DNA from 4 places in the Allobosea sp. UC22_33 genome. Region 2 is predicted to be linked to each of the others. Evidence: predicted binding sites of a transcription regulator. Region 2 holds the regulator's gene; each other region holds the start of a gene.

Region 1 (4,770 bases), 1.2 Mb from region 2:
CAGAGCACGGAGGCCATCAGTAGCTGACCTTGCGCTCGATGAAGCGGAACTGCACCGCGGTCAGCCCGATCACCATGATCAGCAGCAGCACCGACTGCGCCGCGGAACCGCCGAGATTGGAGCCGCCCTTGCCGTCGGAGAAGACCTTGTAGACCAGCGTCTCGGTCGCGCCCGAGGGGCCGCCGCCGGTGATGGTGTCGATGATGCCGAAGGTGTCGAAGAAGACGTAGACGATGTTGACGACGAGCAGGAAGAAGGTCGTCGGCGAGAGCAGCGGGAAGACGATGGTCCAGAACCGGCGCATCGGCTTGGCCCCGTCGATCACGGCGGCCTCGATCACGCTCTTCGGGATCGACTGCAGGCCGGCGAGGAAGAACAGGAAATTGTAGCTGATCTGCTTCCAGGTTGCGGCCAGGATGACCAGCAGCATGGCGTGGTTGCCGTTGAGGCGCGGATTCCACGGGATGCCCAGCGATTGCAGCCCGCGCGCGAGCATGCCGAGCGAGGGATCGAACATGAAGAGCCAGAGCACGCCGGCAATGGCAGGCGCCACCGCATAGGGCCAGATCAGCAGGGTCTTGTAGATCTCGGCGCCGCGAATCTGCCGGTCCGCCATGACGGCGAAGAGCAGCGCGATCGAGAGCGAGAACACACAGACGAAGGTCGAGAAGATCGCCGTGTTGACGAAGGCCTTGAGATAGCCGGGATCGGAGAAGAGCGCCTGGTAATTCTCGAACCAGACGAACTCCGTCGAGGTGCCGAAGGCGTCCTCGATCAGGAAGCTCTGCCAGACGGCCTGGGTTGCCGGCCAGTAGAAGAACACGATGGTGATGGCGAGCTGCGGCAGAAGCAGCAGGAAGGGGATCGTCAGCCCCTTGAAATATGCGTTCTTCTGCATCGGCTTCCTTGGAGAACAAGACGACCATCCCGGACGCATGTGCCCGGGATGGCCTCAGGGATGCAAGAGCTACCGCTCAGCGCGCCGCCGAGCGCTCGAACTGACGCAGCATCTGGTTGCCGCGCTCCACGGCCGCGTCCAGCGCCGCCTTCGGCGTCTTCTGGCCGTTCAGAGCGGATTCCAGCTCCTCCGACCAGACATCGCGGATCTGGACGAGGCTGCCATAGCGCAGGCCCTTGGAGTTGTCGGTCGGGGCCTTGTTGGTCAGCTCTAGGATCGGGGTCTCGAGATAGGGCTTGTCCTTGTAGAAGCCCGACGCCTTGACCTTCTCATAGGCCGCCTTGGTGATCGGCAGGTAGCCCGACTCGGTGTGCAGCTTCACCTGGCGGTCGACATCCGAGAGGAAGGTGAAGAACTTGGCCACGCCCTTGTATTCGGCCGGCTTCTTGCCGCCCATCACCCACAGCGAAGCGCCGCCGATGATCGAGTTCTGCGGGGCGCCGGCGGCTTCCGGATAATACGGCATCGCCGCATTGGCCCAATCGAACTTGGCGTTCGCCTTGACGTTGCCGAAGAAGCCCGAGGAGGTCAGGAAGATCGGGCATTCGCCCGAGGTGAAGCGACCCTCGCCGTTATTGGTGCGGCCTGAATAGTCGTAGGTCTTGTCCTTCTGCATCTCGACCAGATTGGTCCAGTGCTTCAGGAAGAGCGGGCTCTGGTTGAAGTTCATGACCGCATCGGCGCCGGCCATGCCGTTGACCTTGGTCGAGAGCGGAATGTTGTGCCAGGCACCGAACTGCTCGATATTCGCCCAGGGCGCCCAGGCGTTCGAGACGCCGCACTTGTCGTAGCCGGCGGCCTTCAGCTTCTTGGCGGCTTCGAAAGTCTCAGGCCAGGTCTTCGGCGGCTTCTCCGGGTCGAGGCCCGCCTTCTTGAAGGCGTCCTTGTTGTACCACATCACCATCGACGAGGAGTTGAACGGCATCGAGAGCATCTCGCCCTTGGCCGTCGAGTAATAGCCGCTGATGGCCGGCAGATAGGCGGCCGGATCGAACTTCTCGGCGGCTTCCTTCATCATCTCGTGGACGGGCTTGATCGCGCCCTTGGCCGACATCATGGTGCCGGTGCCGACCTCGAAGACCTGCAGGATATGAGGCGCCTGGCCGGCGCGGAAGGCGGCAATGCCGGCGTTCAGCGTGTCGGGATAGGAGCCCTTGTAGACCGGAACGATCTTGTAGTCCTTCTGCGAGGCGTTGAAATCCTCGGAAAGCTTGACGACGACGTCGTTATTGGCGCCGGTCAGCGCGTGCCACCACTGGATCTCGGTCTGCGCCAGGGCAGGCGAGGCGCCGGCGAGCGCAAAAGCCGCGACCGACATCAGGATGCGCGATTTGATGCTCATGGAATGTCTCCCTTCCGCGGGCGAGCGCCGCCGCGGTTCTTGTCGTTGGTGCGCAAGCTAGCATGAAGCGCAGGCGACATTTCAATGACAAATCGATGACGACCGGCGCAATCCGCCTATGGTCTGGGTCCGGCTTGCGCCGTCACGCAGAACGGGGTGTTCTCCGTCTCCCGACGATTTCCTTTCCGGACCGGTGCCATGCCTGATCTCGCTCTCTCCGTCGCCGCGGCCCTGCCCGCGGATGCCGACGCCGCCGCGCTCGCAGGGCGCGTCTGGCGCGCCGATCTCGGCGGGCCGGCCGTGGTGACGCTCCGCGGCGGGCAGGTCATCGACGTGACCCGGCGCTTCCCGACCAGCCGGGACCTCTGCGAAAGCGCCGATCCAGCCGCTGCGTTGCGCGCCGCTGATGGCGAAGCGATCGGCTCGCTCACCGAGATCCTCGCCAATACGCCTGTGGACGGTCGCGATCCGAAGCGCCCCTGGCTGCTCTCGCCGCTCGATCTGCAGGCAGTCAAGGCGGCGGGCGTCACCTTCGCGGTCTCGATGCTGGAACGCGTGATCGAGGAGAAGGCGCGCGGCAACCCGGCTGCAGCAGCAACGATCCGCGAGGAGATCGGCAAGCTCATCGGTGACGACCTCTCCAAGCTGAAGCCCGGCTCGCCCGAGGCGATGCATCTCAAGGACGTCCTGATCAAGCAGGGCGCCTGGAGCCAGTATCTCGAGGTCGGGATCGGGCCCGATGCCGAGATCTTCACCAAGGCCCCGCCGATGTCGACGGTCGGCACCGGGGCGGATGCCGGCCTGCATCCGGCCTCGAGCTGGAACAATCCCGAGCCTGAGGTCGTGCTGATCGTCGCCTCGACGGGCGCGATCGTCGGCGCGACGCTGGGCAACGACGTCAACCTGCGCGATGTCGAGGGCCGCTCGGCCCTGCTCCTCGGCAAGGCCAAGGACAACAATGCGGCGGCGGCCGTCGGCCCCTTCATCCGCCTGTTCGATGCCGGCTTCACGCTCGACCATGTCCGCCGGACGACGGTGACGCTGACGGTCGAGGGCGAGGACGGCTTCCGGCTGGAAGGCTCCTCCTCGATCGCGAAGATCAGCCGCGACCCGGCCGATCTCGCCGCGCAGATGATCGGCCCGCATCACCAGTACCCGGACGGGGCAGCGCTCTATCTCGGCACCATGTTCGCGCCGATCAAGGATCGCGATGCACCTGGCGGCGGCTTCACCCATAAATACGGGGACATCGTCACCATCGCCGCCCCCGAGCTCGGCAGCCTCGTCAACCGGATGAAGCGCACCGACGCATGCGCGCCCTGGACCTATGGCGCCTCGCATCTGATGCGCCATCTCGCCAGGCACGGGCTGCTGTGAGGCGATAGCCGACGCCGAACGCCGCGCTGTTCCTGCCGGCTTTCTTGACCGAAAACCGCAAGAAGCAGCGGTTTTGTCAGGCGGATGGTAAGAATTTTCTGCCAGAGAGCGGGCTGGACCAGGAGGGTTCGGCGTGGCGATGAGCGAGATCGGGAGGCAGAACTCCCAGGTCGGCACCAAGAATGTGAGCGGCAAGGGCGCGATGGCAAGGATAGCCGGTTCACCCCTCGCCTGGATCATGGCGTTCGCGCTGGCGGCCGTCGCAGGGCTGATCCTGCCGTTGCGCCTGCCGCTGGGGCCGAATGCCTGGGACACCGTCGTCTATCTCGACGCCATCCAGCGCATCGAGCTCGGACAGATCCCGACCATCGATTTCTTCGCACCGATCGGCCCGCTCGGCTTCTACCTGGCCGCGGCTCTCGACATCATCTTCCCCCATGCGCAGCCGATGCTGCTGATCAACTGGGCGCTGCAGCCGGTCATGCTGCCGGTGCTCGCCCTGCTGGCCACTGAGACCTCCCGGCGCTCCCGCCCGCAGGCGCTCGCGCTGGTGCTGCCCTTCCTGCTGTTCGCGGCGCTGCCGATCAACCTGCACGGGCTCTACCCCTCGCCCGGTTTCGACGGCTACGGCTTCTACAACCGCCATGTCGCGCTGCTGCTCTATCTGCTGATCGCGACCCTGATGGTCGTGCAGCGGCGCGGCCTCCGGATCGGGCTCGTCGCCGTGCTGATGCTGGCGCTGTTCCTGACGAAGGTGACCGGCGCGGTCTCAGGCACGCTGCTTGTCGGCTATGCCACGCTGAGCGGACGGATGCGCTTCCGCGATGCGGTCATTGCCGCCGGCCTCGTCTTCCTCGCGCTGGCCGTGCTGGAGCTGGCGACCGGGCTGAGCTCGGCCTATGTCCTGGACATCCTGACCCTGCTCAGCCTCAACACCGATACGCTGCTGCCGCGCTTCCTGACCGTGGCCTCGGTCAAGTTCAATGTGATCGGTCCGTCGCTGCTGCTGCTCGCCGCGCTGGCCTATGCGTCCTGGCGCGACGGTCTGCCGACGGCGCTGCCCGGCTGGCGGGCGCTGGCTGACGCGCCGATC
Region 2 (4,770 bases):
CCTGGGGGCGCGTGCGCCAGTCCCGCCGCACCGCCGACCGGCTGATGAAGATCATCGCCACCGGCTTCACCTTCACCGCGATCTTCGTGCTGTTCTGGATCCTCGGCATGCTCGTGGTGAAGGGGATCGGCGGGCTCTCCGTCGCGACCTTCACGGCGGTCACGCCCGGCCCCGGCACGGAAGGCGGCGGCATCGCCAACGCCATCGTCGGCTCCTTCGTGCTGACCTTCCTCGGCATCGCCATCGCCACGCCGATCGGCGTTCTGGCCGGGACCTGGCTTGCCGAATACGGCCGCCGCTCGAAGCTCGCCAACCTGATCCGCTTCATCAACGACATCCTGCTCTCGGCGCCGTCGATCCTGATCGGCCTGTTCGTCTACGTCATCCTGGTCGAGCCGTTCCGGGGCTATTCCGGCTGGGCCGGCGGCGTCGCGCTCGGCATCATCGCGATCCCCGTGATCGTGCGCACGACCGAGGACATGCTGAGCCTCGTGCCCGGACCCTTGCGCGAGGCCGGCGCCGCGCTCGGCGCGCCGCCCTCCGTCGTCATCACCTCGGTGACCTGGCGCGCGGCCAAGGCCGGCATGGTCACCGGCATCCTGCTGGCGCTCGCCCGCATCGCCGGCGAGACCGCGCCGCTGCTCTTCACCGCGCTGAACAACAATTTCTGGTTCTCGCCGACGCTCGTCGGCGGCGTCTCTAACCTGCCGGTGACGATCTACCAGTTCGCCTCCGCCCCTTACGAGAACTGGCAGCAGCTCGCCTGGGCCGGCTCTCTCATCATCACCGTCTCGATCCTCGTGCTCTCGATCGTTGCCCGGCGTATCGTCGCCGGCAGCAAGTGAGCCTGAAACCAACCCGGTCGCGACCGACCTTGAGGACCTAAGTCGATGCTTTCGACCCTTGAACTCTCCCCCCAGTCGCTCGATGCCGAGGCGCCCGTCCGGATCGCGGTGAAGAACCTCGATTTCTACTACGGCGAGCACAAGGCGCTGAAGAACATCAATCTGGACTTCCGCGACCGCCACGTCACGGCGCTGATCGGCCCGTCGGGCTGCGGCAAGTCGACCCTGCTGCGCATCTTCAACCGGATCTACTCGCTCTATCCGGAGCAGCGCGCGGAAGGGCAGATCATGCTCGACGGCCGCAACATCATCTCCAACGATGTCGACGTGAACGAATTGCGCTCGCGCGTCGGCATGGTCTTCCAGAAGCCGACGCCGTTCCCGATGTCGATCTACGACAACGTCGCCTTCGGCATCCGCCTCTACGAGAAGCCGCCGAAGTCGGAGCTCGACGACCGCGTCGAGGGCGCGCTGCGCCGCGCCGCGCTCTGGGACGAGGTCAAGGACAAGCTGAAGAGCTCCGGCATGGGCCTCTCCGGCGGCCAGCAGCAGCGCCTGTGCATCGCGCGCACCATCGCGCAGAAGCCGGAAGTGATCCTGTTCGACGAGCCGACCTCGGCGCTCGACCCGATCTCGACCGGCAAGATCGAGGACCTGCTGGAGCAGCTCAAGAGCGACTTCACCATCGCGATCGTCACGCACAACATGCAGCAGGCGGCGCGCATCTCGCAGTACACCGCGTTCATGTATCTCGGCGAGGTCATCGAGTTCGCACCGACCAACACGATCTTCATGAACCCCGCCAAGAAGCAGACCCAGGACTACGTCACCGGCCGTTTCGGCTAAGGACCGGTTTCAAACTAGCAGCCCTCATCCTGAGGAGCCGCGCATTCGGCGTCTCGAAGGATGGTCCAGGAGGCTCCGGAACCATCTGGAGCATCCTTCGAGACGCAAGCTTCGCTTGCTCCTCAGCATGAGGGCTGAAGGATGCGCAATCCGATCCGAACAAGACGACGCTGCACCGGCGCCAATGATCTAGAGGACACGCCGCCATGACCGACCACATCGTCCGCTCCTACGACACCGATCTCGAAGGCATCCGCCGCAGCCTCGCCGAAATGGGCGGCATGGCCGAGCGCATGCTGGGCGATTCCACGGTGGCGCTCGTTCGCCGCGACACCGCGCTCGCCCAGAAGATCATCTCGGCCGACCAGCGTCTCGACAACCTCCAGCGCGAGGTCGAGGAGAAGGCCGTGCTCACCATCGCCCGGCGCCAGCCGCTGGCGCAGGACCTGCGCGAGCTGATCTCGGCGATCCGCCTTGCCTCGGACATCGAGCGCGTCGGCGATCTCGCCAAGAACATCGCCAAGCGCGCTGTCGCCATCGCCGGGCAGTTCCAGCCGCCGCATCGCGCGGTCGTCGGCCTGGAGCATATCAGCCGCCTGGTGCAGGCCCAGCTCAAGGACGTGCTCGACGCCTATGCCGCGACCAACGAGCAGAAGGCGCTCGAGGTCTGGAAGCGCGACGACGAGATCGACGCGCTCTACACCTCGCTGTTCCGCGAACTCCTGACCTATATGATGGAGGACCCGCGCAACATCACCTTCTGCACGCATCTGCTGTTCTGCGCCAAGAACATCGAGCGCATCGGCGACCACACCACCAATATCGCCGAGACGATCCATTACCTCGTCACCGGCGATTCCCTCGATGCGAACCGCCCCAAGCTCGACACGACCAATATCGAGGTCGAAGCGGTGACGGGAAGCTAAGGTCAAAGCCATCATGGCCGCACGTATCCTGATCGTCGAGGACGAAGAGCCGCTCACCCTGCTGCTGCGCTACAACCTCGAAGCCGAGGGCTTCGAGGTCGACAGCGTCGCGCGCGGGGACGATGCGGAGCTGCATCTGCGCGATCACACGCCCGATCTCGTCCTGCTCGACTGGATGCTGCCGGGCCTGTCCGGCATCGAGCTCTGCCGCCGGCTGCGCTCGCGTCGCGACACCGAGCGCGTGCCGATCATCATGCTGACGGCGCGCGGCGAGGAGACCGAGCGGGTGCGTGGCCTTGCGACCGGCGCCGACGACTATGTCGTGAAGCCGTTCTCGCTGCCGGAGCTGATCGCACGCATCCAGGCGCTTTTGCGCCGGGCGAAGCCAGGTCACGTCGCGGGGCTATTGGCGGCGGGCGATCTCGAACTCGACCGTACGACGCGCCGCGTCCGCCGCGCGGGCAGTGAACTCCATCTCGGGCCGACCGAGTTCCGCCTGCTGGAATTCCTGATGCAGGCGCCGGGCCGGGTCTATTCCCGCGCCCAGCTGCTCGATGCCGTCTGGGGCCGCGACGTCTATATCGACGAGCGCACGGTCGACGTCCATGTCGGGCGGCTGCGCAAGGCGATCACGCCGGGCGATGCCAAGGACCCGCTGCGCACCGTGCGTGGCGCCGGCTACGCCTTCGACGAGACCTTTGCGCGCGGCGGGGCCGCTTAAGCCTCAGGCGTTCGGGCCGCCCTCGATATCGCCGACCCAGCTCAGCGCCTTCTCGTAGTCCTCGGGCTTGAAGGCGCGGACCTTCACGAAGGGGATCGCCGGGTCGAGCAGTTCGACGAAGCCGGCGAGCCAGCCCCTGTCGGTGATCACGGCCTCCTTCGGGAAACGCCTGAGCTCCCAGAGCTTGCCGAGGCTGTAGCGCGCGTCCTTCCAGGCGGCGGCCAGCGTCATGTCAGTGAAATCGGTCATGTCGGCTAGGATGCCGAGCTTCTCGTGACGGGCGAGCCGGGCGTTGATGTCGGCCATGATCGCGTCGAGATCCTCTCCCGTCAGCGTCTGCGACAGGCGATAGGCGGCGACATGGTCCGGGGCCGGCAGAATCGTGAGCATGGATCGTCCTCCTGCTCGACAACGCGCGGGCGCGGACGAGGTTCGCAGGGCTGGTCTTGCCGCAGATCGAACGCTATGGCCTCCAACGCCATTCTCGAAGGACGGTGCGGAGGACGCGACGTGAGCGCGGCGCAGACCACGAAGGCTGAAGGCGCGGCCGTCACGATCGCCCATGTCGGCAAGCGCTTCGGTGGCGTGCAGGCGCTGACCGACGTCTCGCTTGCGGTCGCGCCCGGCGCGATCCAGTGCATCATCGGGCCATCGGGCGCCGGCAAGTCGACGCTGCTGCGCTGCATCGACGGGAGCGAGACGGCCGACGAGGGCACGATCCAGGTCGACGGGCAGCCGATCGAGACCGGGACCGCAGGCCAGCCTCTCGCCGTCGGCATGGTCCCCCAACGGCCCGCGCTGTTCGACCATATGACCGCCCTGCAGCACATTCTCGAAGGGCCGCTCGCCCGGCTGAAGCTGTCGCGGCGAGAGATCGTCGCGGAGGCGATGGCGGCGCTGGAACGGGTCGGGCTCCCCGACAGGCGCGATGCCTATCCCAACGAGCTTTCGGGCGGGCAGCAGCGGCGCCTTGCCGTCGCCAGAGCCTTGGCGGCGAAGCCGAGATTGATGCTGCTGGACGAGCCGACTGCGGGGCTCGATCCGGATGCCGCGAGCGAAGTGCTTGAGGTCATGCGCGGCCTCGCGGGATCGGGCCCGACCCTGATCGTGGCGACGCATGAAATCGGCTTCATCCGGGAAACCGGCGACCAGGTCGCCTTCATGGATGGCGGCGAGATCGTCGAGATCGGGTCGCCTCGGAGCCTCCTCGCCGCGCCGAGGCAGGCGCGTCTGCGCGACTTTCTCGCCTCGCTGTCGGCGTAGAGGCGCTTCGCTGGAAATGCTCGGCGGGCTTGCGATGCGGGCAGGGCTAACGTAACCCGGTCAGGTCTTCTCCGGATCGCCAGCGCCCACCGTCATGTCAGCCTCGATCACCGACCGTTATGCCGCCCTGGTCGAGGCGGGCGCCATCGAGCGCGATCCCGCGCAGGTC
Region 3 (4,770 bases), 2.0 Mb from region 2:
GAGCGAATTGGGCGCATGGCTCGATCCGGTCGCCGACAAGGCGCTGATCGTCTCGATCTACATCACGCTCGCCGTCGTCGGAGCGATCCCGGTCTGGCTCGTCGTGCTCGTCGTTGCGCGCGACCTGATGATCGTGGCGGCGGTGATCCTGTCCTGGCTGCTCGACAAACCATTGACGATCGCGCCCATCGTCGTCAGCAAGCTCAACACCGCCGCGCAGATCGGCTTTGCTGCATTTGCGCTGGGTTCTCGCGCCTTCGGCATCGAACCCGGTGGACTGACGCTGGCCTGTGAACTCCTCGTCGCTCTGTTGACGGTCGCCTCGATGACGGCCTATCTCGCCTTCTGGCTGCGCCACATGGCAGGTTGACGGGGCTTTCCACGATAGCGGTTGGAAACGCGGCCCCCGATGCACATCTGACATAGGCGCTGGCCATGAGATGCGAGAGAGGCTGATCGATGACGTTGCAACGCCAGATCGGCTTCTGGGTCGGCTCCCTTCTTGTCTTCGTCCTGTTTCTGGTCGTGCTGCGCGACGTGCTGCTGCCCTTCATCGCGGCGCTGGCGCTGGCCTATCTGCTCGATCCGCTCGCCGACCGGCTGGAGCGAATGGGCATGAACCGGCTGGCGGCGACGATCGTCATCCTCGTCGTCTTCCTGCTCATCTTCGTGCTGGGGCTGGTCCTGCTGGCACCCTTGCTCGGCCAGCAGCTCGCCGGCCTCGTCGCGCGTCTGCCGGGCGACGCCGCCAAGCTCCAGGCGCTGGTGCTGGAGAAGGGGACCCCCTGGCTCGAACGCTTTGGCGCCTCCGAACTCACCAAGGACGCGCAGAGCTCGCTCGGCAATCTCGTCGGCGACGGCATGAAATGGGTCGGCGGCCTGCTGCAATCGCTCTGGAGCGGCGGCACAGCCATCGTCGGCGTGTTCTCGCTGCTGGTGCTGACGCCGGTCATCGCGTTCTACCTGCTGGTCGACTGGGACCGCATGGTCGCGACGGTCGATAGCTGGCTGCCGCTCGACCATCGCGACACCATTCGCGGCCTGCTGCACGAGATGGATAGGGCGATCGCCGGCTTCCTGCGCGGACAGGCGCTGGTCTGCGTGCTGCTCGGCGGCTTCTACGCCATCGGCCTCAGCCTGATCGGCGTCAATTTCGGCGCGCTGATCGGCATCATCTCGGGCTTCCTGTCCTTCATCCCCTATGTCGGCTCGCTGACCGGGCTCGTGCTCTCGGTCGGCGTCGCGACGGTGCAGTTCTGGCCGGACTGGACCTGGCCGCTGGCGACGCTCGGCGTCTTCTTCGCCGGGCAGTTCCTCGAAGGAAACATCTTCCAGCCCAAGTTCGTCGGCGATTCCATCGGCGTGCACCCGGTCTGGCTGATGTTCGCGCTGCTTGCCTTCGGCTCGCTGTTCGGCTTCGTCGGTCTGCTGCTGGCGGTGCCGCTCGCGGCCGTCATCGGTGTGCTCTGCCGCTTCGCGCTGCGGCAATATCTCGCCAGCAACCTCTATCACGGCGGCGATGCCACCCGCGCGGCGGCGGCGAAGGCGCGCATCGGCACCGACGCCTGAGTTCTTCATGTCCGAAATTCCCCCGCGCCCGCGCCAGCTTGCCTTCGACCTGCCGGTCGACAGCCGCCATGGTGTCGAGGACTTTCTGGTCGGTGCTTCCAACGAGGCCGCCTATGGCCTGATCGAGCGCTGGCCGGCCTGGCCCGAGGCTTGGCTGCGCCTCACCGGGCCGGAGGGCGCCGGCAAGACCCATCTCGCCGCGATCTGGGCGCGGGCCGCCCATGCCTGGACGATTCCAGCAAGCGAGCTGAACGAGGCACAGGTGCCCCACCTCGTCTCGGGCGGCGCGCTGGTGATCGAGGATTGCGATGCCGGCGCCCTCGACGAGCATGCCCTGTTCCACCTGATGAACGCCATCAAGGCGCGCGGCGGCTCCCTGCTGCTGACGGCGCGAAGCGCGCCCGACCTCTGGGGCCTGAGCGTGCCGGACCTGCTCTCGCGGCTTCGGCTGGCGCCGGCCGCGACGATCGAGCCGCCGGATGACGGGCTGCTGCGGGCGCTGCTGGTCAAGCTCTTCATCGACCGCCAGCTCGTGGTCGATATCGCTGTGATCGACACCCTCGCCATGCGGATGGAGCGCTCCTTCGCCGCCGCGCGGCAGGTGGTCGACCGGCTCGACCGCCTCGCGCTCGAACGCGGCCGGCGCGTGACGCGCCCGCTGGTTCAGGAGGCGCTGGCGGAACTGTTTCCGGAGGAACCGGGTTGAACCCGGCCCCATGCGCGCAGGTCGCATGCTTCAAATCATGTCGCTTGTCATCGAACCGTCGCACTAGAATGGCTTCAACGGCAGCATGAGCGGAAAGACGACCAGGACGCGAGTGAAGCGCATGACCCTCGACACCGTGATCGACGAGCCGGAGAAGCTGTCCAGCGAGGCTGACGCGGCGCCGCTGCGCCACCAGCCGGAGCGCTTCATGAACCGCGAGCTGTCCTGGCTCCAGTTCAACCGCCGCGTGATGGAGGAGGCCTCGAATCGCAGCCACCCGCTGCTGGAGCAGCTGCGCTTCCTCTCGATCTCCGCGAACAATCTCGATGAATTCTTCATGGTCCGCGTGTCCGGCCTGCGCGAGCAGCTCAAGGCCGGTGTCGTCACCCGCAGCCAGGACGGCCTGACGCCGGCCGGCCAACTCGTCGCCATCGGCGAGGCGGTCGCGGCGCTGACTGCCGACCAGCAGGCGCGCTGGGCCGAGCTGCGCAACGAACTGCACGGCCATCGCATCCACCTGCTCCAGCCGGGCGATATCGGCGCGCAGGACCGCATCTGGCTCGAGGATTACTTCCTCAACTACATCTTCCCGGTGCTGACGCCGCTGGCGATCGACCCGGCGCATCCTTTCCCCTTCATTCCCAATCTCGGCTTCACCATCGCGCTGGCGCTGGAGCGCAAGAGCGACGGGCGTCAGCTCGACGCGCTGATCCGCGTGCCCACCAAGATCGACCGCTTCGTCGAATTGCCGGACCTGGCGCGCGAGGGCCTGCACCGCTTCATCGCGCTCGACGACGCGGTCTCGCTGTTCATCGGCAAGCTCTTCCCCGGTTACGAGGTGAAGGGCGCCGGCTCCTTCCGCATCATCCGCGACTCCGATCTCGATATCGAGGAGGAGGCGGAGGACCTCGTCCGCGTCTTCGAGACCATGCTGAAGCAACGCCGGCTCGGCGTGGTCATCCGGCTCGAACTCTCGACCGGCATGCCCGACCATCTGCGCCGGATGATCGTGCGCGAGCTCAAGGTCGATAGCGACGAGGTCGTCGAGGTCAACGGACTGATCGGCCTGACGGAACTCTCGCAGCTCGTCGGCGTCGACCGGCCGGATTTGAAGTTCAAGCCTTACAATGCCCGCTTCCCCGAGCGCATCCGCGAGCATGGCGGAGACTGCTTCGCCGCGATCCGCCAGAAGGACCTGCTCGTCCATCACCCCTATGAGAGCTTCGACGTCGTCGTGCAGTTCCTGCAGCAGGCGGCGCGCGACCCCAACGTCGTCGCGATCAAGCAGACGCTCTACCGCACCTCCTCCAACTCGCCGATCGTCAAGGCGCTGACGGAGGCGGCCGAGGCCGGCAAGTCGGTGACAGCGCTGGTCGAGCTCAAGGCCCGCTTCGACGAGGAAGCGAACATCCGTTGGGCCAAGGAGATGGAGCGCGCCGGCGTCCAGGTCGTCTACGGCTTCATCGAGCTGAAGACCCATGCCAAGCTGTCATTGGTGGTGCGCCGCGAGGCCGGCCAGCTCGTCACCTATTGCCATATCGCGACCGGCAACTACCACCCGATCACGGCGCGCATCTACACCGACGTCTCCTTCTTTACCGCCGATCCCGTGCTGTCGCAGGATGTTGCCCGCGTCTTCAACTTCATCACCGGTTATGCCGAGCCCGACGGGCTGGAGCGCATGGCGGTCTCGCCGACCGGCCTGAAGCAGCGCCTGCTCGCCGATATCGCCGAGGAGGTCGCCCATGTGAAGGCCGGCCGCAAGGGCGCGATCTGGGGCAAGTGCAACTCGCTGGTCGATCCCGAGATCATCGATGCGCTCTATGATGCGAGCCAGGCCGGCGTCGAGATCGATTTCGTTGTGCGCGGCATCTGCTGCCTCAGGCCCGGCGTGCCCGGCCTCTCCGACAACATCCGGGTCAAGTCGATCATCGGCCGCTTCCTCGAGCATACCCGCATCTACGCCTTCGGCGCCGGCCACGGCATGCCGTCGCCCAAGGCCAAGATCTACATTTCCTCGGCCGACCTGATGCCGCGCAACCTCGACCGCCGGGTCGAGGCGCTGACGCCGATCCTCAATCCGACTGTGCATCAGCAGCTGATGGATCAGATCATGCTGGCCAATTGGCTCGACAACGAGCAGAGCTGGACGATATTGCCCGATGGCGGCTCGCGCCGCATTGTCCCCGCGCCGAACGAAGAGCCGTTCAATGCGCATAAGTACTTCATGACGAACCCGAGTCTGTCCGGACGTGGAAAATCGCTCTCCAACTCAAGTCCCCGTTCCCTCTCGCGCCGAGGGGGACGCAAGGCCTGAGCTCAAGCATGCGCCGGGGCGGCTCGCGTTGTCCCACACCATCGCCATCGTCGATATCGGCTCGAACTCGGTCCGCCTCGTCGTCTACGAGATGCTGGCTCGCGCCCCCGCGCAGGTCTTCAACGAGAAGGAAATGGCGGGTCTCGGCCGGCAGGTCGCCTCGACCGGCCGTCTCGCC
Region 4 (4,770 bases), 2.7 Mb from region 2:
CTGGCTGGAAGAGGGCGGGGCGGCTGCCCGCAGGTTACTGCGCGGCGACGATCTTGCCGGCGTCCCACTTGTACATCGAGAAGCTCGGCGAGCTCAGGTCGCCGGTCTTGCCATAGGTCAGCGTGCCGATCGCGGTCTTGACCAGCATGCCCGACTGCAGCGCCTTGGCGGCGCCATTGGCATCGCCCGGCTTGCCGGCCTTCTCGATCGCGGCCTTGAGCACCTCGACGGCGGCATAGGCGTTCAGCGTGAAGGCCTCCGGCGGGATGCCCTTCTCCTTCAGCGCCGCGACGGCCTGGGCCGAGTCGGGGTTCTTCAGCGCGTCGGTCGCGTTGGTGAAGAGCGTGCCGGTGGCATGGTCGCCGCCGATCGCGGCATACTCGGTGTTGGACAGGCCTTCGCCGCCGATGATCACCGCCTTGACGCCGGCATCGGCGAGCTGGCGCGCCAGCAGGCCGCCCTCGGGATGATAGCCGCCGAAATAGATCGCCTCGACATTCGCGGCCTTCAGCCGCGTCACCACCGCCGAGAGGTCCTTGTCGCCGGGATTGACGGTCAGCGCGATGACCTCCTTGAGCCCGCCGGCATTGATGCCCTTCTGGAAGGCATCGGCCAGGCCCTTGCCGTAGGTGCCCTTGTCGTGGACGATCGCGATCTTCTTGTCCTTGAGGTTCTTAAGGACGTAAGTCGCGGCGATGTCGGCCTGCTGGTCGTCGCGGCCGCAGGTGCGGAAGACATTGGTCAGCCCGCGCGTCGTCAGCGCCGGCGAGGTCGCGGTCGGCGTCACCATCAGCACGCCGCTCTCCGAGAACACGTCCGAGACCGCCATGGCGACGCCGGAGGTCACCGGGCCGACCACGAACTTGACCTTCTCGCCGACCAGCAGGTTGGCGGAGGAGACCCCCTGCTTCGGATCGCCGGCATCGTCGGCAAGCTTCAACACAAGCTTCTCGCCGAGCACGCCGCCAGCCTTGTTGATGGCGTCGACGGCGGTCTGGGCGCCGTTCTTGACCTGGTCGCCATAGGCGGCGACCGGGCCGGTCAGCGGCGCGACGAGCCCGATGGTGATGTCGGCCTGCGCAGCCTGGGCGGAGAGGAAGAGGGCGGCGGCCAATGCGGCGCCCGACAAAAGCTGTGACTTTTTCATCTGCATCTCCCTACGACATGCAACTTTAGCGCGCGATCCTGTTCGGGATCGCTTGCAACCTGTATAGGCCAGGAAGCCGACGGAGGGCACTGCCCAAGCTTTCATCAGCCTTGGCGGGAAATGCATGGCGGTGTGGCAGGAGGCGCCCGCGCTCAGCCGCTGCGTGCCTTGCGCTGGGCTTCCAGCTCCTCGGTGACGGCGATCACGTCGAGATAATCCTCGTGGCGGGCCGGCGCATAGCGCGAGACATGGCCGTCGGTGAAGCTCTTCCACGCCTCGGGGGCGGCCTCCTTCATCGCGTTCATCGCAGCGACGAAATCGTCCTTAAGCCCCTGCGGCAGGTTGGCGCGGACCGAGAACGGGCTCGCCGGGATCAGGGGCGAGGTCCAGAGCACGCGGGTCGAGCCGGACGGGATCATGCCCTTCTGGGCCAGCCGCTGCGCGACGCCATGCTCCGCATTGACCTGATAGGTCGCGACGACGTCGAATTGGCCGCGCACCAGCGCCAGCACCGAATTGTCGTGGCCGCCGGAGAAGACCGTGCCGCTGAAATGGGCCTTGGGGTCGATGCCCTGCTTGCGCAGGAAATAGGCGGGGAAGGCGTAGCCGGAGGTCGAGTTCGGATCGGCGAAGGCCATCACCTTACCCTTGAGATCGGCGAGGCTCTGATAGGCGCTGTCGGCCCGCACCAGCAGCACGGAGTAATAGCCTTCCTGCCCTTGGTTATCGACGTCACGGATCAGCGGCTGGAGCTTGTCGCCGAGCACGCGGCGGCCGAGCGCGTAGACCGCAGGCCCGAAGCGGGCGAAGTCGACCTGGTCGGCGCGCATCGCCTCGACGAGGCCGGCATAATCCGAGACCCGGAAGAAGCGCACGGGCACGCCGAGGCGCTGCGTCAGGTAATCCACCATCGGCTGGGTCCGGGCGATCGCGCCGGCCTCGTTCTCGGCGGAGGAGACGCCGAAGCGCACCTCCTTGATGCCCTGCCGCCAGTCCGCGCCTTGAGCGAAAGCAGGAGCGACGCTGCTGGCGGCGAGGCCGGCAAGAAAGGAACGGCGTGTCGGCATGATCATCTCTGTCGCGGTGAGTTTTGATGGCGCCTCGATGCGCGCCCGCGACGACGGCCGGATGGCGGCCGGATGACAGTGCCGTGAAACGAAAAAGGCCCGGCTTGCGCCGGGCCTTCCGTAATTGCCTGAGAGGCTGGATCAGAAGTCCATGCCGCCCCCGAAACCGGGGTTGCCCGGTTTCGGAATTCAGACGCTTTGGGCGTCTGGACTTCCTCAGAAGTCCATGCCGCCCATGCCGCCGCCGCCCATCGGGGGCATCGGCGAGTCCTTCTTCGGCAGCTCGGCAACCATCGCCTCGGTGGTGATCAGCAGGCCAGCGATCGAAGCCGCGTCCTGGATCGCCGTGCGCACGACCTTGGTCGGGTCGATGATGCCGGCCTTGACCAGATCGCCGTACTCGCCGGTCTGGGCGTTGTAGCCGTAGGTGTAGTCCTTCGACTCGAGCAGCTTGCCGATCACGACCGCGCCGTCATCGCCGGCGTTGTCGACGATCTGGCGGGCCGGAGCCATGATCGCCTTGCGGACGATCTCGACGCCGGTCTTCTGGTCGTCGTTCTGGGTCTTGATGCCCTTGACCGAGGACAGGGCGCGCAGGAGCGCAACGCCACCGCCGGGAAGGATGCCTTCTTCGACCGCAGCGCGGGTCGCGTTCAGGGCGTCGTCGACGCGGTCCTTCTTCTCCTTGACCTCGACCTCGGTCGCGCCGCCGACGCGGATGACCGCGACGCCGCCGGCGAGCTTTGCCAGACGCTCCTGGAGCTTCTCACGGTCGTAGTCCGAGGAGGTCTCCTCGATCTGGGCCTTGATCTGGCCGACGCGAGCCTCGATGTCCTTCTTCTTGCCGGCGCCGTCGATGATCGTGGTGTTCTCCTTCTCGATGCGCACCTTCTTGGCGCGGCCGAGCATCTGGAGGGTCACGGTCTCGAGCTTGATGCCGAGGTCTTCCGAGATCATCTGGCCGGCGGTCAGGATCGAGATGTCCTCGAGCATGGCCTTGCGGCGATCGCCGAAGCCCGGAGCCTTGACGGCCGCGACCTTGAGGCCGCCACGGAGCTTGTTGACGACGAGCGTGGCCAGGGCCTCGCCCTCGACGTCCTCGGCGATGATGAGCAGCGGCTTGCCGGTCTGCACGACGGCCTCGAGGATCGGCAGCATCGCCTGGAGCGAGGACAGCTTCTTCTCGAAGATCAGGATGTAGGGGTCTTCCAGCTCGGCGACCATCTTCTCCGAGTTGGTGATGAAGTACGGCGAGAGATAGCCGCGGTCGAACTGCATGCCCTCGACGACGTCGAGCTCGGTCTCGGCGGTCTTGGCTTCCTCGACGGTGATGACACCCTCGTTGCCGACCTTCTGCATGGCGGTCGAGATCATCTTGCCGACCGACTCGTCGCCGTTGGCCGAGATGGTGCCGACCTGCGCGACTTCCGCGTTCGACGTGACCTTCTTGGAGTTCTTTTTGAGGTCGGCGACGATGGCCTCGACAGCCAGGTCGATGCCGCGCTTCAGGTCCATCGGGTTCATGCCGGCCGCAACCGACTTGGCGCCTTCACGGACGATCGCCTGGGCGAGAACGGTGGCGGTCGTGGTGCCGTCGCCGGCGTGGTCGTTCTGGCGCGAAGCGACTTCGCGGACCATCTGGGCGCCCATGTTCTCGAACTTGTCGGAAAGCTCGATCTCCTTGGCGACGGTGACGCCGTCCTTGGTGATGCGCGGGGCGCCGAACGACTTCTCGATCACGACGTTGCGGCCCTTCGGGCCCAGCGTCACCTTCACGGCATTGGCGAGGATATCCACGCCGCGCAGCATCTTGTCGCGGGCATCGGTGCCGAATTTGACGTCTTTAGCAGCCATGAGAGCTACTCCTTGAACTGGAAACGGAAGAGGCGGTCAGGCGGCTATCAGCCGACGACGCCCATGATGTCGGATTCCTTCATGATCAGGAGATCCTGACCATCGATCTTGACCTCGGTGCCGGACCACTTGCCGAACAGGACGCGGTCGCCCTTCTTGACGTCGAGGGCAACGAGCTTGCCGGCCTCGTCACGCGCGCCGGAACCGACGGCGATGACCTCGCCCTCCTGGGGCTTTTCCTTGGCGGTCTCGGGGATGATGATGCCACCCTTGGTCTTCTCTTCGCCATCCAGGCGACGGACCACGACGCGGTCATGCAACGGACGGAACTTCATGGTTCTGTCTTCCTCTCGATCTTATTCGGTTCGGGCGCCGCTGACGGGCACCCGGGGGACGCTGTTAGCAGTCACCAAGTGAGAGTGCTAACAGTTGCAGCCGGAGATAGGCGCGAGGTCGCGGAGAGTCAAGGAAGCGCCCCGCGATAAAGTGAATGCCGGCGGATGCGATGTCGCAGGTCCCTGCAGGCCTGCTGGCAGCAGCGCTTGAACACGCTAACATGGCGTAATGACGACGCCCTCGCCCGACCCGCGCCTCGACGCCATCGCCCGTTCCTGCGTCGCGCTGCATGTCCGCATGACCGCACGCGCCGTGACGCGGGCCTATGACGAGGCAATGCGCCCGAGCGGCCTCAAGATCACACAG

What was found. Region 2 encodes PhoB, which activates phosphate uptake and scavenging genes when phosphate is short. Its sites were predicted from a motif close to TGTCATNNANCTGTCAT; they were not measured.
Region 1: a site for PhoB is predicted at 2,385-2,401, ahead of ugpB (sn-glycerol-3-phosphate ABC transporter substrate-binding protein UgpB). Genes of this name have one in related genera too.
Region 3: a site for PhoB is predicted at 2,321-2,337, ahead of ACFJGT_RS08415 (RNA degradosome polyphosphate kinase). Genes of this name have one in related genera too.
Region 4: a site for PhoB is predicted at 2,276-2,292, ahead of phnD (phosphate/phosphite/phosphonate ABC transporter substrate-binding protein). Genes of this name have one in related genera too.

What each region holds. Positions count from the first base shown of each region.
Region 1 is NZ_CP170556.1:5,047,668-5,052,437, reverse strand. Features, by position in the region: gene ACFJGT_RS24440 (creatininase family protein) at 1-17, opposite strand, end outside; gene ugpA (sn-glycerol-3-phosphate ABC transporter permease UgpA) at 17-898, opposite strand; gene ugpB (sn-glycerol-3-phosphate ABC transporter substrate-binding protein UgpB) at 975-2,300, opposite strand; gene ACFJGT_RS24425 (fumarylacetoacetate hydrolase family protein) at 2,499-3,677, shown strand; gene ACFJGT_RS24420 (hypothetical protein) at 3,811-4,770, shown strand, end outside.
Region 2 is NZ_CP170556.1:3,810,363-3,815,132, reverse strand. Features, by position in the region: gene pstA (phosphate ABC transporter permease PstA) at 1-845, shown strand, start outside; gene pstB (phosphate ABC transporter ATP-binding protein PstB) at 891-1,691, shown strand; gene phoU (phosphate signaling complex protein PhoU) at 1,898-2,617, shown strand; gene phoB (phosphate regulon transcriptional regulator PhoB) at 2,631-3,338, shown strand; gene ACFJGT_RS18590 (STAS/SEC14 domain-containing protein) at 3,342-3,728, opposite strand; gene ACFJGT_RS18585 (amino acid ABC transporter ATP-binding protein) at 3,849-4,601, shown strand; gene zapE (cell division protein ZapE) at 4,696-4,770, shown strand, end outside.
Region 3 is NZ_CP170556.1:1,771,024-1,775,793, forward strand. Features, by position in the region: gene ACFJGT_RS08400 (CDP-alcohol phosphatidyltransferase family protein) at 1-370, shown strand, start outside; gene ACFJGT_RS08405 (AI-2E family transporter) at 460-1,569, shown strand; gene ACFJGT_RS08410 (hypothetical protein) at 1,577-2,275, shown strand; gene ACFJGT_RS08415 (RNA degradosome polyphosphate kinase) at 2,397-4,592, shown strand; gene ppx (exopolyphosphatase) at 4,621-4,770, shown strand, end outside.
Region 4 is NZ_CP170556.1:1,113,320-1,118,089, forward strand. Features, by position in the region: gene ACFJGT_RS05230 (branched-chain amino acid ABC transporter substrate-binding protein) at 35-1,147, opposite strand; gene phnD (phosphate/phosphite/phosphonate ABC transporter substrate-binding protein) at 1,300-2,214, opposite strand; gene groL (chaperonin GroEL) at 2,431-4,068, opposite strand; gene groES (co-chaperone GroES) at 4,116-4,403, opposite strand; gene ACFJGT_RS05250 (MarR family winged helix-turn-helix transcriptional regulator) at 4,633-4,770, shown strand, end outside.